Regions from separate parts of the Vibrio sp. V30_P3S12P165 genome, predicted to be linked through region 1. Evidence: predicted binding sites of a transcription regulator. Region 1 holds the regulator's gene; the other holds the start of a gene.
What was found. The regulator PurR, encoded in region 1, represses purine synthesis genes. The targets are predictions, from matches to a motif close to TNANGNAAACGTTTNCNTNA.
Positions count from the first base shown of each region.

Region 1 (8,209 bases):
CTTCAAGACGAATACTGAGCTCTTCTAAATCCTCTTGATAACGAGCAATTTTTTCTTGCTGTCGCAGGGCATTTTGCATCAGTTGTAAATGATCAGAAGCGCCTTGGTAATCTTGCTCTAGTGCAGACTCTTGTTCAGCCAGCATTTCTAACTCTTCATGAACACGATTAAGTAACTGGTTTTGCTCAATTAAGGTTTCACGAGCGGTAAAAAGCTCTTGGCGCAGCGACAAGGTTTGCTCAACGTTAATACGACGCTCATTCGCGTGGCGCATATAGTCAGCAGCAACATATTGGGTTGACTCAGCAATTAGATGTTTGAACAGATCTCGATCTGCTTGCGTGTTTTTAATGGCTTCTAAAGTCATGCGATTTTCACGCAATGCCGATTCCATATCTTGGAACGCTTTTTTCACTCCGCCATTTTGTGGCAATAAATAATCACGCAATGAGCGGGTAATCGCGCTGGAAATACCGCCATATAACGAGGCTTCAATCAAGCGGTAAAATTTGGAACGGTCACTGCTATTTCGCAGTTTTTTAGGCACCACGCCTGATTCAAACATCTGACTGTGGTAATCCACAATCGAAGCAAATGGTTTGAAATGTGCCCCTTCGATACGACTCAGGGCTTCTTTCACTTCATTGAGCTGACGAACACGAGCATGATGATCTGAAACACTTTCTACCAAAATATCCGTCGGTTTGATATGGCTAGGTAGGCCTTGAATAACAAAGGGTTTAATATCAACTTTCTTATCTCGCCCAGCCACTTGCTGAAGTTTGACCGCAAACAAGAAACGTTGATGACGTGAATTCACCACATCAAGTGCCGCATAACAAGCTCCCGGCTGCAATTTACCATACAGTCCTTTATCACGAGAGGCTTGTGAGCTCCCCGCTTCCGTTGTATTACGAAAGTGCAGTAAGCTTTGGTCAGGAATTAATGCGGTGATAAACGCCGCCATTGTGGTCGATTTGCCTGCGCCATTACCACCAGATAATGTGGTCACTAAATTATCGATATCAAAAGTTCGGGCAAAGAAGCCATTCCAGTTGATCATGGTGAGTGATTGATATTTACCTCTTTCAATCATGCTTCATCTTCCCATACTTCATCTTGTTCATGTTGTGGTTGCAATTCAACTTCATCAGTTAATAAGCTTGGTTGGTTAGGCTCTTGGTTATGGACGACCGCCTCACCATCGCGGATCAAACGTAATTGTGCTTGACGCATATCATCCCCTACTCGCACATCGGCCCCAAAACGGAAAACCGCCTCGGTAATACGAAACTTGGTTGTCTCGCCGATATGAATAAGCATACCCAAACGACGTAATCGACGTAACGAAGAGCGAACTTTTTCAAACAATTTTTCTTTATCTAAATCTGAACCTGTGGCACGGTGAGTGACCAATTTCATCAGTTTTTTCTCATCAACTAATGAGAGCAGTTCTTCATACAACTCTTGGTTGGTAAAAATGCCTTCGTGCGCCAACCGCTCAGGGCTTAAATAGAGAAAACAAAGGACTTTACCCACCAGCATATCCAGTTCAGATAGCACGCTGCGGTTAATCAAGGAGGTTGAACGCGGCCGAAGATAGAAAAAACCTTCTGGCGCACGAACTAACTCCGTATTATAACGTTGGTAAAATAATGCCAACTCAGGTTCAAAATCGGATAAGAAAGCATGGTTATCTAGATCATCACTAGACACATGCCGCCCTGCGCGCAATTGGCTATCTAAAGCCGGGAAAAGCGGATTCACTATCGCTTTGGCCAGTTGCTCTGGCATATATTCATTAATATCGGTCGATGACATTTGCTTGTACCTTTGCCCCAAATTCGTTAATGGCTTGCCAGTTTGGTTGAACGGCTCGGTAATCCGATTCAGAATAACCGAGACGCACGGCTTGATCGACGACGATTCTAGCCAGATCAAAGTGCTGTGTACGCGGATGTGAAGCGAGGTAATCACGTAACACGATACCTAAATCGATGGGTAACTGCTGTTCTTTATGAGCTTTAAGCATATGGCCAATACGCTCTGAAATTGCGTCGTGCACTTGCTGAAACTCTTCATATTCCACGTCCATTGGCCGCTGCCCTGTCACCTCATCATCTCGGAGCACTAATGCTTCATCACGCAGATCGGATAAGCGTTCTGCCTCTGCAAATGTTAATAACCATGGCTGGGTAAAATAATCATTCATTGACTGACGAAGACGTTGACTGAAGGCTCGATTTTGATCCATATCAATGGCCGTTCGGATAAATTTATGCACATGTCGGTCATAACCTATCCATAAATCAATCGCTTGTTGGCCCCAATTGATGATGCGATCCAACTTCATTTGCAGTGAAAATAGCACTTCTTCAATAAATTCAAGTTCAGGATCGCCATAAATTTTTTCTTGAATATCGAGAATCTGGGTTTGCAGTTCATCTCCTGCAGCCTGCAAGGTATCTTGCAGTTCTCGCAGTGTCGATGAGGTTTCTGATAATAAACGTTCACACTGTTGAATGGCGTCTCGCCAATCTTGATTGAGCAGGTCAGCAATTTGCTGTTTTACCGATTGCTGCTGTTCATCCAAAACGCGTTGGTTAAGATCAATGCGATCAAAAATCTCTCCGACAGAGTATTTCAGTACGCCATACACGTTTTTTTTCCAGTGCTCTGTTGTACCGCCCTTCTGAGCAGATTCAGCCGCTTTCGCCATTTCATCGGCGACCATCGAAAGCTGAATCGAGAGCTTTAATTTGGAAAACTCACGATGACGAAGGTAGTAGTCAGTGATCCCCATTGCAAGTGGTGAAAGACGATAGATACTCATTCCTTCTGTCACTTCGCTAGTAAATCGACTGATCAAGCGCTGTTTGACTAATTCATTAATGGCATTATTTGCTCGAAAAGCCGAAGGCTCCCCCGTATCCGTAAATAGTCGAGTTACAATGGCAAAAGCATCATGCAACTCGCCTTCACCAAGCTCTTCATCAAACCGTTCATGGCTCAACACGGCAATGGCAATTAAAAAAGCTAACCGCTCTGCACTGAGGTTCAAGGAGAAATCATGCTGCTTAACCCAACTCACCAATTCATCAATGGGCTGCTCTGCAGCGTTTTGAGTTAATTCACTCATGTTATACCTGTTCTTTTTTCTTAGCCCAAACATGGATATAGCGACCTAATGATAGATAAGGTTCTTGACGGCAATAATGTCGTTCCAGAGCCAAAAGATCTTCATATTGATATTCACCCATATTTTGCATGTTACCAATATAGTCACTAAAACAGCGAATACCGGATTTTCCACAAATTTCAAATCCGGCTTGTTCAATCCACTGATAAACGTCGGTCGGCAATAAACCTTGTTGAGGCTGAAGTTTAAAACGTTTGCGGTGGGGCATTCCCGCTAGAATATGAGGAATATTGCCACACACTGCATTTTTGTACACCAAGCCATGTTGGTTATAAAACATAATCGATGCCATTCCACCCACTCGCACTTGGTTCAACAAATGGTGCAATGCCTGTTGAGGATCTGCCAACCATTCCATGACTGCATGGAACATCACGATGTCGACAGGTGCTGGTAAATGTTTATCGATCGCTTGGACAGGGGTATGTACAAAGCAATACCGTTCAAGTAAACCGTTCTGAATAACCGCCTGTTTTGCCAAATGCAACATTTCAGAAGAAAGATCGCATAGAGTGACATTGTGACCAAATTTCGCTAATCTTTGTGACATCTGTGCCAAACCACCGCCCGCGTCTAAAATGTGCAACGGAGCTTGTGCTTCATCGAAATGGGTAAGTAGACTCATGAGGTCTTGCCAAACAATTACTTGGCGAATCTCACCTTTGTCAGAACCATAAATGTTTTTTGCAAATTTGTGGGCAATATCGTCGAAATTACGGTCTTCTGTCACTGTGGCTTGAGCTATGATAATCAATCGTGCTGCTATTCTGTCATAGGAATGGCAGGAATAAAGAATCTTTCGCTGATTTTACTATCAAGTGCTGTTTTTTCGGACTATTTTGTTTATGTTTGAGCTGAAAAAAATCGTTTCCTCGCTTCTGATGCCTTTGCCAGCACTGCTGATCATTGGTTTTGTCGGTTTAATGTTAATCATGTTTACCGCCAAACGTAAAACAGGCTGTCTTGTGGTGCTCTTTGCATTGAGCGGTCTGTTTTTAATTGCCTTTCAACCCCTTTCTAGCCGCCTCTTAATGCCTTTAGAGCGTCAATACAGCGCGTTTCTGCCCGTCGACGGTTCCGTTGATTATGTGATGGTGCTTGGCAATGGCCATGTTGTGGATGGTACGATTCCACCCACCTCGGAGTTAACTCGAACGGCATTGATGCGCTTAACGGAAGGCATCCGTATTTTACACATGTACCCTGGCGCTAAGCTGATTTTATCAGGCTATGCCGGTGGTACTGAATTTAGCCATGCGAGAATGCTCGCCAAGGTGGCTCTCGCGCTTGGTGTGTCAAAATCTGATATTATTTTACTGGAAACCGCACAAGATACTTGGGAAGAAGCGCGGCAAGCTGCTGCTTTTGTTCAGCATAAAAAACTGGTTCTTGTCACTTCTGCAAGTCATATGGCACGAGCGATGAATGAATTTCACTCTGTTGGACTCACGCCTATCCCTGCTCCGACCAACTACCTAGCCCAAACGAAGGTGAGTCAAGCTTGGGATAAATACATTCCCAAAGCCAAATATCTAGAACAAACAGAGCGCTATTGGTTTGAAACGATGGGACTGATGTGGCAATCAATGCGAGATTGGGTCAGTCAGCATAACAACGCTGAACTCAGTGATACTCAATAACCAATAAACCAGCAAATCAAGATACACGGCTCTTGCTCACAAATTGCTACGTTTACTGACAATTTTGTATGGTTATAATGCATATTTAAGCTAAATTTCATTGCGGGTTGAGTCGTTGCAGTCTAAAATCTTGCTCGCTACTGACAAGATGAATGTAAAAATCAAGCCGCTATTTAACAGCGGTTTTTGTTTTTTTATTACTTTTAGGCTAATTAAAGCCGGTGCCCAAATCATGAAGCGTTATCGTCAAGCAACAGGCAAAATGGCTATTTTTCTCAGCCAGTATCATAAAATCAACATCGCCTATCGCATCATAACGCCGAATGCCCCTATCAGAGGGAAGCCTGGGTATAACTACTGCTGCACTCAATGAAGTGAAAGCCTATGCCGGCTCCAGCAGTCATTGATAGGATAAATTTATGGCTACGATTAAAGACGTTGCACGCTTAGCGGGTGTATCCACAACGACCGTATCTCATGTGATCAACAAAACCCGTTTTGTTGCAGAAACGACACAAGAAAAAGTACTCGAAGCAGTTAAGCAACTGAACTACGCACCAAGCGCGGTGGCAAGGAGCTTAAAATGCAACACAACACGTACAATTGGTATGCTCGTCACGCAATCAACCAATCTTTTCTTTTCTGAAGTGATTGATGGGGTTGAAAGTTATTGCTACCGCCAAGGGTATACATTGATTTTATGTAATACCGGTGGGATTTATGAAAAACAACGTGACTACATTCGCATGTTGGCAGAAAAACGTGTCGATGGCATGTTGGTCATGTGCTCTGACTTAACAGAAGAGTTACTGGAAATGCTCGAAAGCCACCCAGACATTCCTAAAGTCATTATGGATTGGGGGCCAGAAACATCTCAAGCGGATAAGATCATTGATAACTCAGAAGAAGGGGGTTATCTCGCAACGAAGTATCTGATTGAGAAAGGGCATAAAGCTATCGCTTGTCTTAGTGGTCATTTTGTCAAAGCCGCTTGCCAAGAACGGATTACTGGATTTCGTCGTGCCATGGCCGAAGCGAACCTTCCCGTTAATGATGATTGGATTTTAGAAGGTAACTTTGAATGTGATACCGCCGTTTTAGCGGCCGATAAAATTCTCGCCATGGATACTCGCCCAACCGCTGTATTTTGTTTTAATGATACGATGGCACTTGGCTTAATCAGCCGTTTACAACAACGTGGAGTTAGAGTTCCTGACGACATGTCCATTATCGGATACGATAATATTGAACTTGCTGAATATTTTTCGCCACCATTAACTACCATTCACCAGCCCAAACGCCGAGTCGGTAAAAATGCCTTTGAAATACTGCTGGAACGAATTAAAGATAAAGAACACGAACGCCGTACATTTGAAATGCATCCAGAAATTGTTGAACGCGATACGGTACGAGACTTAACCAAAAAATGATGGATAAGCGTAACTAAACCGATTAAAATCACTAAAAATCGAACCAGAGTCACATTTTCAAAAAAATGAAAAGTGACAACGGTTCAGTTTTAATGACTTTATCATCCGTATTCTGAGGTAATACTCGGAATACAGTATGTCACGCACAGGGCAAACCATCTGAAAGGGTGGGACGCAAAGCCTCCGGCCTAAACCCGAATGTGGTAGGTAGCGGGGTTGCCGATGGCTAAACTGCATAGACAGGAAGTTAACTTCTTATTGACATCTTTTAGCAGTTTTTTGCTAGTCTCTCGGACCTGATTTGGTGGCGAATTAGTTAATACACCGAGATTTACAACATGGATAAACCCGTATTAAAAGACTCAATGCGACTTTTTGAGCCACTTGGCCGTATCAAATCGCGTTCAATGTTTGGTGGTTTTGGCATTTTTACTAATGACACGATGTTTGCGTTAGTGGTTAATAACCAACTGCATATACGAGCAAACGATAAATTAGCCGCCAAATTTAAACAACAAGGTTATCAACCCTATGTGTATACAAAAAAAGGGTTCCCCGTTGTGACCAAATATTATGCTTTTCCTGAAACGAGCTGGTCAGATCCGCAATTCATCTTATCTGAGGCACAATCCGCTTTAAAAATTGCTCAACTTGAACGAGACAACCAAGAGCAATCAAAACCAGAACGGCTGAAAGATTTACCAAATTTACGACTAGCCACTGAGCGCATGTTGAAAAAAGCCGGCATCAACTCCGTTGAACAACTGCATCAACAAGGCGCACTAGCTGCTTATCAAGCGATACAACAAAGCCATTCCAGCGAAGTTAGCCTAGAGCTATTGTGGGCATTAGAAGGCGCAATTGAAAGAAAGCACTGGTCAGTCATTCCGCTTTCGCGACGCGAGGAACTTATTAAGCGTTTATCTTAAAAACACTCTCTTCATGCTTTTCAGCACTCAAACAATAATTAGTCCCTCAGCGAGTTGTATACCCAACCAACTTGCGTAGGGCTAATTATTGTCATGGTTTAACCTAAATCACACGATACCCAAATATGTTCTATTCTGTATCCATTGGATAACGCTAAATTTTGCCACTAATTAAATTTTTCCACTATAGTATAGGCCGCTCAATGACCCGAAAAATGCTGGTTGGATTGATACTACTTGCGATAGTGATCTTGCTCACTGTCAATTTACAACAATATCTCAATCTAAGCTCGATCAAACAGCACCACACTCAACTATCTCTATGGATTGATGAACATTTTGCCATCGCAGCTCTGCTCTATTTTGTTTTTTATGTCTTATTAACCGCCTTTTCCGTTCCTGGCGCGGCTGTATTTACTCTTCTTGGTGCGGCCTTATTTGGTTTTTGGATCAGTTTATTTTTAGTGTCTTTTGCCAGTACACTGGGAGCAACGATCGCCTTTTTGATTAGCCGCTATTTGCTCAAAGAATGGGTATACCGCCGCTTCTCTGATAAGTTGATTACACTCAATCATGGAATCAGTCAAGATGGTGCCTTATACCTATTTTCGTTAAGACTGATGCCTATTTTGCCTTTTTTTCTGATTAACTTATTAATGGGGCTCACCTCGATAACGACTTGGCGCTATTACTGGGTCAGCCAATTAGGTATGCTACCTGGAACGGCAGTGTATATTAATGCGGGAACTCAGTTGAGTGAAATAGATCAGCTCTCGGGGATCATATCCCCTTCTGTGTTATTTTCTTTTGTATTACTTGGCCTTTTTCCATTGCTGGCCAAATGGCTAATTAAACGATTACGCTATCAGCGGACAAAGCACCATTAATTGCTTTGCTGGTAAATAAAATCGATAGAGACTTGATTAAACAAACGCGGCTGCTCAACGTTACAGACATGGCCGCAATCAGGAATTTCTACTAATTCACTCTGCTGATGTGCTGCAACCATCT
Region 1 is NZ_WXWH01000030.1:187,222-195,430, forward strand. It holds gene mukB (chromosome partition protein MukB) at 1-1,096, opposite strand, end outside; gene mukE (chromosome partition protein MukE) at 1,093-1,821, opposite strand; gene mukF (chromosome partition protein MukF) at 1,802-3,139, opposite strand; gene cmoM (tRNA uridine 5-oxyacetic acid(34) methyltransferase CmoM) at 3,141-3,929, opposite strand; gene elyC (envelope biogenesis factor ElyC) at 4,018-4,839, shown strand; gene purR (HTH-type transcriptional repressor PurR) at 5,259-6,269, shown strand; cyclic di-GMP riboswitch class I at 6,409-6,493, shown strand; gene CAG57_RS06525 (TfoX/Sxy family DNA transformation protein) at 6,608-7,198, shown strand; gene CAG57_RS06530 (TVP38/TMEM64 family protein) at 7,402-8,085, shown strand; gene CAG57_RS06535 (alpha/beta fold hydrolase) at 8,082-8,209, opposite strand, start outside.

Region 2 (5,190 bases), on a different contig from region 1:
CACATTGCACCCTTTTCCACCCTGAGAAAAAAATTGCTCTGCGGCAGCTTGAAAACCATTAATCGGGGCCAGTTTGGCGGTATAACTCATCTTCTGGTTGGTTTGGCGAGCAAACAACGTATGAATAAAAGGAGACTTACTGTGCTCAATAGGGTTACCAAACACCGCATAGTGATCATGATGAAAATCCATATTCTCGCCCACTTCGCTAAATTATCTGTAAAGACCGTACCATTGAGCCTGTCTCATGTCACCATTCTTTCGGGACTAAAAACTCGCAAAGTTTTGCTTCTGCACTACCTTTTTCAGGGTGGTAGTTATATTGCCAGCGCGCTAATGGCGGCATCGACATCAAAATTGACTCAGTCCGACCACCACTCTGCAAACCAAACAGCGTTCCTCGATCAAAAACGAGGTTAAATTCAACATAACGACCACGTCGATAAAGTTGGAATTGTCGTTCTCGCTCGCCATATTGGGTCTGTTTACGTCGCTTAACAATCGGTAAGTAAGCTTGAGTATAACCCTCACCCACTGATTTGATGTAGTCAAAGCAGCGCTCAAATCCCCATTGATTTAAATCATCAAAAAAAAGCCCACCAACCCCTCGCGTTTCTGCTCGATGAGGAAGATAAAAATACTCATCACACCAAGCTTTATGCATCTTATAAACATCAGCACCAAATGGCTCACAAAGTGTTCTCGCTACCTGATGCCATTCCCGACAATCATCTTCAAATGGGTAATAAGGGGTAAGGTCAAAACCACCGCCGAACCACCATATCGGTACTTCTCCCTCTTTTTCTGCGATAAAAAAACGCACATTAGCATGAGAAGTAGGAACGTAAGGATTATGTGGATGCATTACGATCGATACCCCCATCGCCTCAAACTGACGTCCGGCTAATTGAGGTCGGTGTGCGGTTGCTGAAGCGGGCATTTGCTGTCCCGTAACATGAGAAAAATTAACACCACCTTGCTCAAATACCAAGCCATCAGACATTACTCGCGTCCGACCACCGCCCCCTAACCGTTCCTCAGCCTCTCGATACCATTCATCTTCAATAAAAGTCGCTTTTCCATCTACCGCTTCTAATTGCTGACAAATCCTATCTTGGAGGCCAAGTAAAAAATTCTTTACCGCTTGCTTATCAATGGTCGACATTATTTATTCCTTTGCGCGAAACTATCCTTGCCGTAACACTTGCTGAGTTTTTGCATCTCGAATTTCACTTGGTTTATTTCGTCCGCCCGTTTCACCATGTAAAATAGCTATTAATTGAGCGCCGAATTGCTGCACCACTTCATCTGTCGTCATACAGGAAGGGTGACCGGAGAGATTCGCGCTAGTTGATGTGATGGGTTTCCCATAAGCAAGGCATAACTGTTGCACTAAAGGGTGATCCGTAACTCGAACCGCTATTGTGTCAAACCGACCACTCACCCACTTAGAGACTTGCGAACTGGCAGGCATAATCCAAGTCACAGGGCCAGGCCAAGTCGATTTCACCGTCAATAGCTGTTGATGCGTGAGTTGGTTTTCATCAATATATGGCAGAAGTTGCTCATAGGTCGCGGCAATTAAAATTAAGCCTTTATCGATCGAACGCTGCTTTAATTGTAATAGTTTCTCAATCGCTTGTGGGTTATCGGGATCGCAACCGACTCCAAACACGCCTTCCGTTGGGTAAGCAATAACGTCACCTGAGTGTAAGGCATGTAAAATCTGTTCAAAATTATCCAACGTCTATTCCTAAAAGTTTTGGGTATCTATCAGCGTCTAAGTTTACAAATTATTAAACCAAAGCGCTAAAGCAAATTAGTCATAAATAATGTCGATCCATCTCACTCGCAACGCAAACGTTTGCTTGTAAAAAAAACACCTCGTATAATGTGTTCTTGTTTACTCACCTAATTACCACGCTTAAAGGAATTTAAGATGAAAGTCGGCATTATCATGGGTTCAAAATCAGACTGGCCAACCATGCAACTGGCAGCAGAAATGCTTGATCAGTTTGGCATTTCTTATGAAACAAAAGTAGTCTCAGCCCATAGAACACCTCATTTGCTAGCAGATTATGCCTCCAGCGCTAAAGAGCGTGGGCTCAAGGTGATTATCGCTGGTGCAGGAGGGGCCGCTCACTTACCAGGGATGACGGCAGCCTTTACCGCGCTTCCGGTTTTGGGTGTGCCGATTCAATCACGTGCACTTTCAGGGTTAGATTCGCTCTATTCCATTGTCCAAATGCCTAAGGGAGTTGCAGTCGGCACACTGGCGATTGGTGACGCTGGAGCAGCCAATGCAGGCCTATTAGCAGCACAAATTATCGCCACTCACGATAATAGTGTGATGGAAAAGGTCGAAGCCTTCCGTGCAGCACAAACCCAGTCAATACTCGCTAATCCAAATCCAGCTGAGGAATAACTCATGCACGTATTGGTATTAGGCTCTGGGCAGTTAGCTCGAATGATGTCTCTTGCTGGAGCCCCACTGAATATTTCGCTTTCCGCTTTTGATGTTAACAATAACCATATTGTCCATCCATTAACTCAAACAATCACTGGCTACGGTTTATTACCAGCAATTGAACACGCAGATGTTATCACCGCTGAGTTTGAACATATCCCTCATGATGTACTGGCCATTTGTGAGCAAAGTGGTAAATTTTTACCCACCATTGAAGCGATTAAAGCGGGAGGCGATCGCCGCCTAGAGAAAGCCTTACTCGATCAATCTGGTGTACGAAACGCGCCCTATGCGATCATCGAGCACCGCCAAGATTTCGATGCTGCCATTAAACAAATTGGGTTACCAATGGTATTGAAAAGTGCCTTAGGTGGCTACGATGGTAAAGGCCAATGGCGTTTGAAAACTAGTGACGAGATCGAGCGTGTTTGGGCTGAAGTGGCGGAATGTTTAGCCTGCTCCGAACACCAAGCCATTGTCGCCGAACAGTTTATTCCTTTTGATCGTGAAGTCTCTTTAGTTGGCGTTCGCGGACGAGGTGGCGATATTGCGGTTTATCCTCTGGCTGAAAATATCCATGTCGACGGCGTGTTGAGCCTCTCCATCGCAATTAATGCCCCTCAATTACAAACACAAGCCAAAGCAATGTTCCAAGCGGTTGCAGAAAACCTTGGCTATATCGGTGTGTTGGCCTTAGAGTTTTTTGATGTACAAGGCACATTACTGGTCAACGAAATTGCTCCCCGAGTGCATAACTCAGGCCATTGGACTCAGCAAGGTGCCGAAGTCTGTCAGTTTGAGAATCACTTGCGGGCGGTCTGTGGCTTACCCTTGGGGAGCACCAAACTGATTCGAGAAACCGCGATGATTAATATTTTGGGTGAAGATAGCCTACCGAATGAATTAATGGCGATAGAAGGCTGCCACATTCATTGGTATGGCAAAGAAAAGCGCGCTGGAAGAAAAATGGGGCATATCAATGTCAGCGCAGATTATACCGGTGAGCTAGATAGAAAGTTAACACAATTGACGGCGATACTCGATCCGGTTTGTTTCCCTGCACTACAGAAACGAACCGCCTCTCTGTAGCAGTATCACATTTACGACAACAGGCTAACGACACTTATTACGTCGTTAGCCATTTTGTATATGAGCGCACTTCTTATCTGCGCACTGGTATTTAACGCCATTTGCCAACTTTTTTTCCATTAATAATGGAAAACCACACCGCTCACAGACTCCATCAATCGGTGGTTGGTTGATCGCGTACTTACATTTAGGGAACGCATCACAAGCATAGAAGGTTTTACCAAAGCGAGATTTCCGCTCAACTAAATGCCCCTTATCACATTCCGGACAAGTGACTAACGGCTCTGATTTCTGACTCGGTTCATGGCTATCTAATGGCTCGATATGGTGACAGTCTGGGTAATGATTACAACCAATAAACATACCAAATCGCCCCTGCCTAAGCACCAGCTCATGTCCGCATTCAGGGCAAGGAACCCCTAACTCTTTAATAATATGACCATCATTTTGATGAAGGGGTTTTAAATAATCGCATTGTGGGTAATGACTGCAACCTAAAAAGGGGCCATGCTTAGCGCGGCGAAGCTGTAACGCTCCACCGCACAACGGACAAGGCTCATGACTTAACGCCTGCTCATGGGCAGAAAATAAGTTAGGATCAATTTTGTTGCTCATGTCAATTAATGCAAAATACCTTGTTCTTTACTATACAAAAGCTCTTCCATCAGCGTGTAAGCATTCTCATTACCTGGTACATTAAACAACACCATCAGAATAATCCATTTTAGATCATCTAATTCAAACTCATTGGTTTCCAACCCCATGACCCGATCAATCACCATTTCACGAGTTTCAGATGTTAGCACTTGAATTTGTTCAAGAAAAAGTAAAAAGCCACGGGCTTCCAAATCAAGCCGTTCCATCTCTTGAGCCGTGTAGACTCGCATAGATGTGGCGGCACAGGTCGCCATGGCGGAATGTGCATCAGTTTGCTGCAATGCAGCCAGCTCTTCTAGCCAATGGAGGGCTTTATAAATCTCTTTCTGGTGAAATCCTGCTCGAAGTAATTCATCTTCAAGCTCGTCTTGATCCACTTGCAATTCAGCATCGCTATGGATATACGTCTCAAACAGATACATCAAAATATCCATCATAGCTTGCCTCTCCCCTTACGAATATAGCCACCGGAAACTGCAACAACTTGCCCTAAAAGTTCAAGCTCTAAAAGCTGCATCATGACTTCTTGAACAGGAATATGGGTCCGCTGAGCAAGAATATCAACTGGTGTCGCTTCTATTCCTACGTTAGCTAACAGCTCGGGAAATGGCAATTCTTCTTGGCCATTTGATGAAGAAAAAAGGTCGCCTTGAGGAAAAATAGGCGATTTCTGTGCCCAATGAGTAAATGTGGTTATTTCAGCTAGGATATCGTCCACCGATTGAACAAGACAAGCCCCTTGTTGAATCAGACGATTGCTCCCCTGAGAATTAGCGATATGTATCGGCCCTGGCACAACAAAAACTTCTCGCCCCTGCTCCAGCGCATAGCGAGCGGTAATTAAAGAACCACTTTTTTCAGCCGCTTCAACAACCAAAACACCGAGCGCTAAGCCACTAATGATACGATTACGTCGTGGAAAATGCTCTGCTCTGGGTTTAGTGCCGGGACGAAATTCGGACACTAATGCACCACTG
Region 2 is NZ_WXWH01000035.1:1,729-6,918, forward strand. It holds gene aroE (shikimate dehydrogenase) at 1-192, opposite strand, end outside; gene hemF (oxygen-dependent coproporphyrinogen oxidase) at 251-1,165, opposite strand; gene CAG57_RS07185 (L-threonylcarbamoyladenylate synthase) at 1,187-1,744, opposite strand; gene purE (5-(carboxyamino)imidazole ribonucleotide mutase) at 1,940-2,425, shown strand; gene CAG57_RS07195 (5-(carboxyamino)imidazole ribonucleotide synthase) at 2,429-3,556, shown strand; gene CAG57_RS07200 (DNA topoisomerase family protein) at 3,602-4,171, opposite strand; gene CAG57_RS07205 (DUF494 family protein) at 4,177-4,650, opposite strand; gene dprA (DNA-processing protein DprA) at 4,647-5,190, opposite strand, start outside.
Region 2: a site for PurR is predicted at 1,853-1,872, ahead of purE (5-(carboxyamino)imidazole ribonucleotide mutase). Genes of this name have one in related genera too.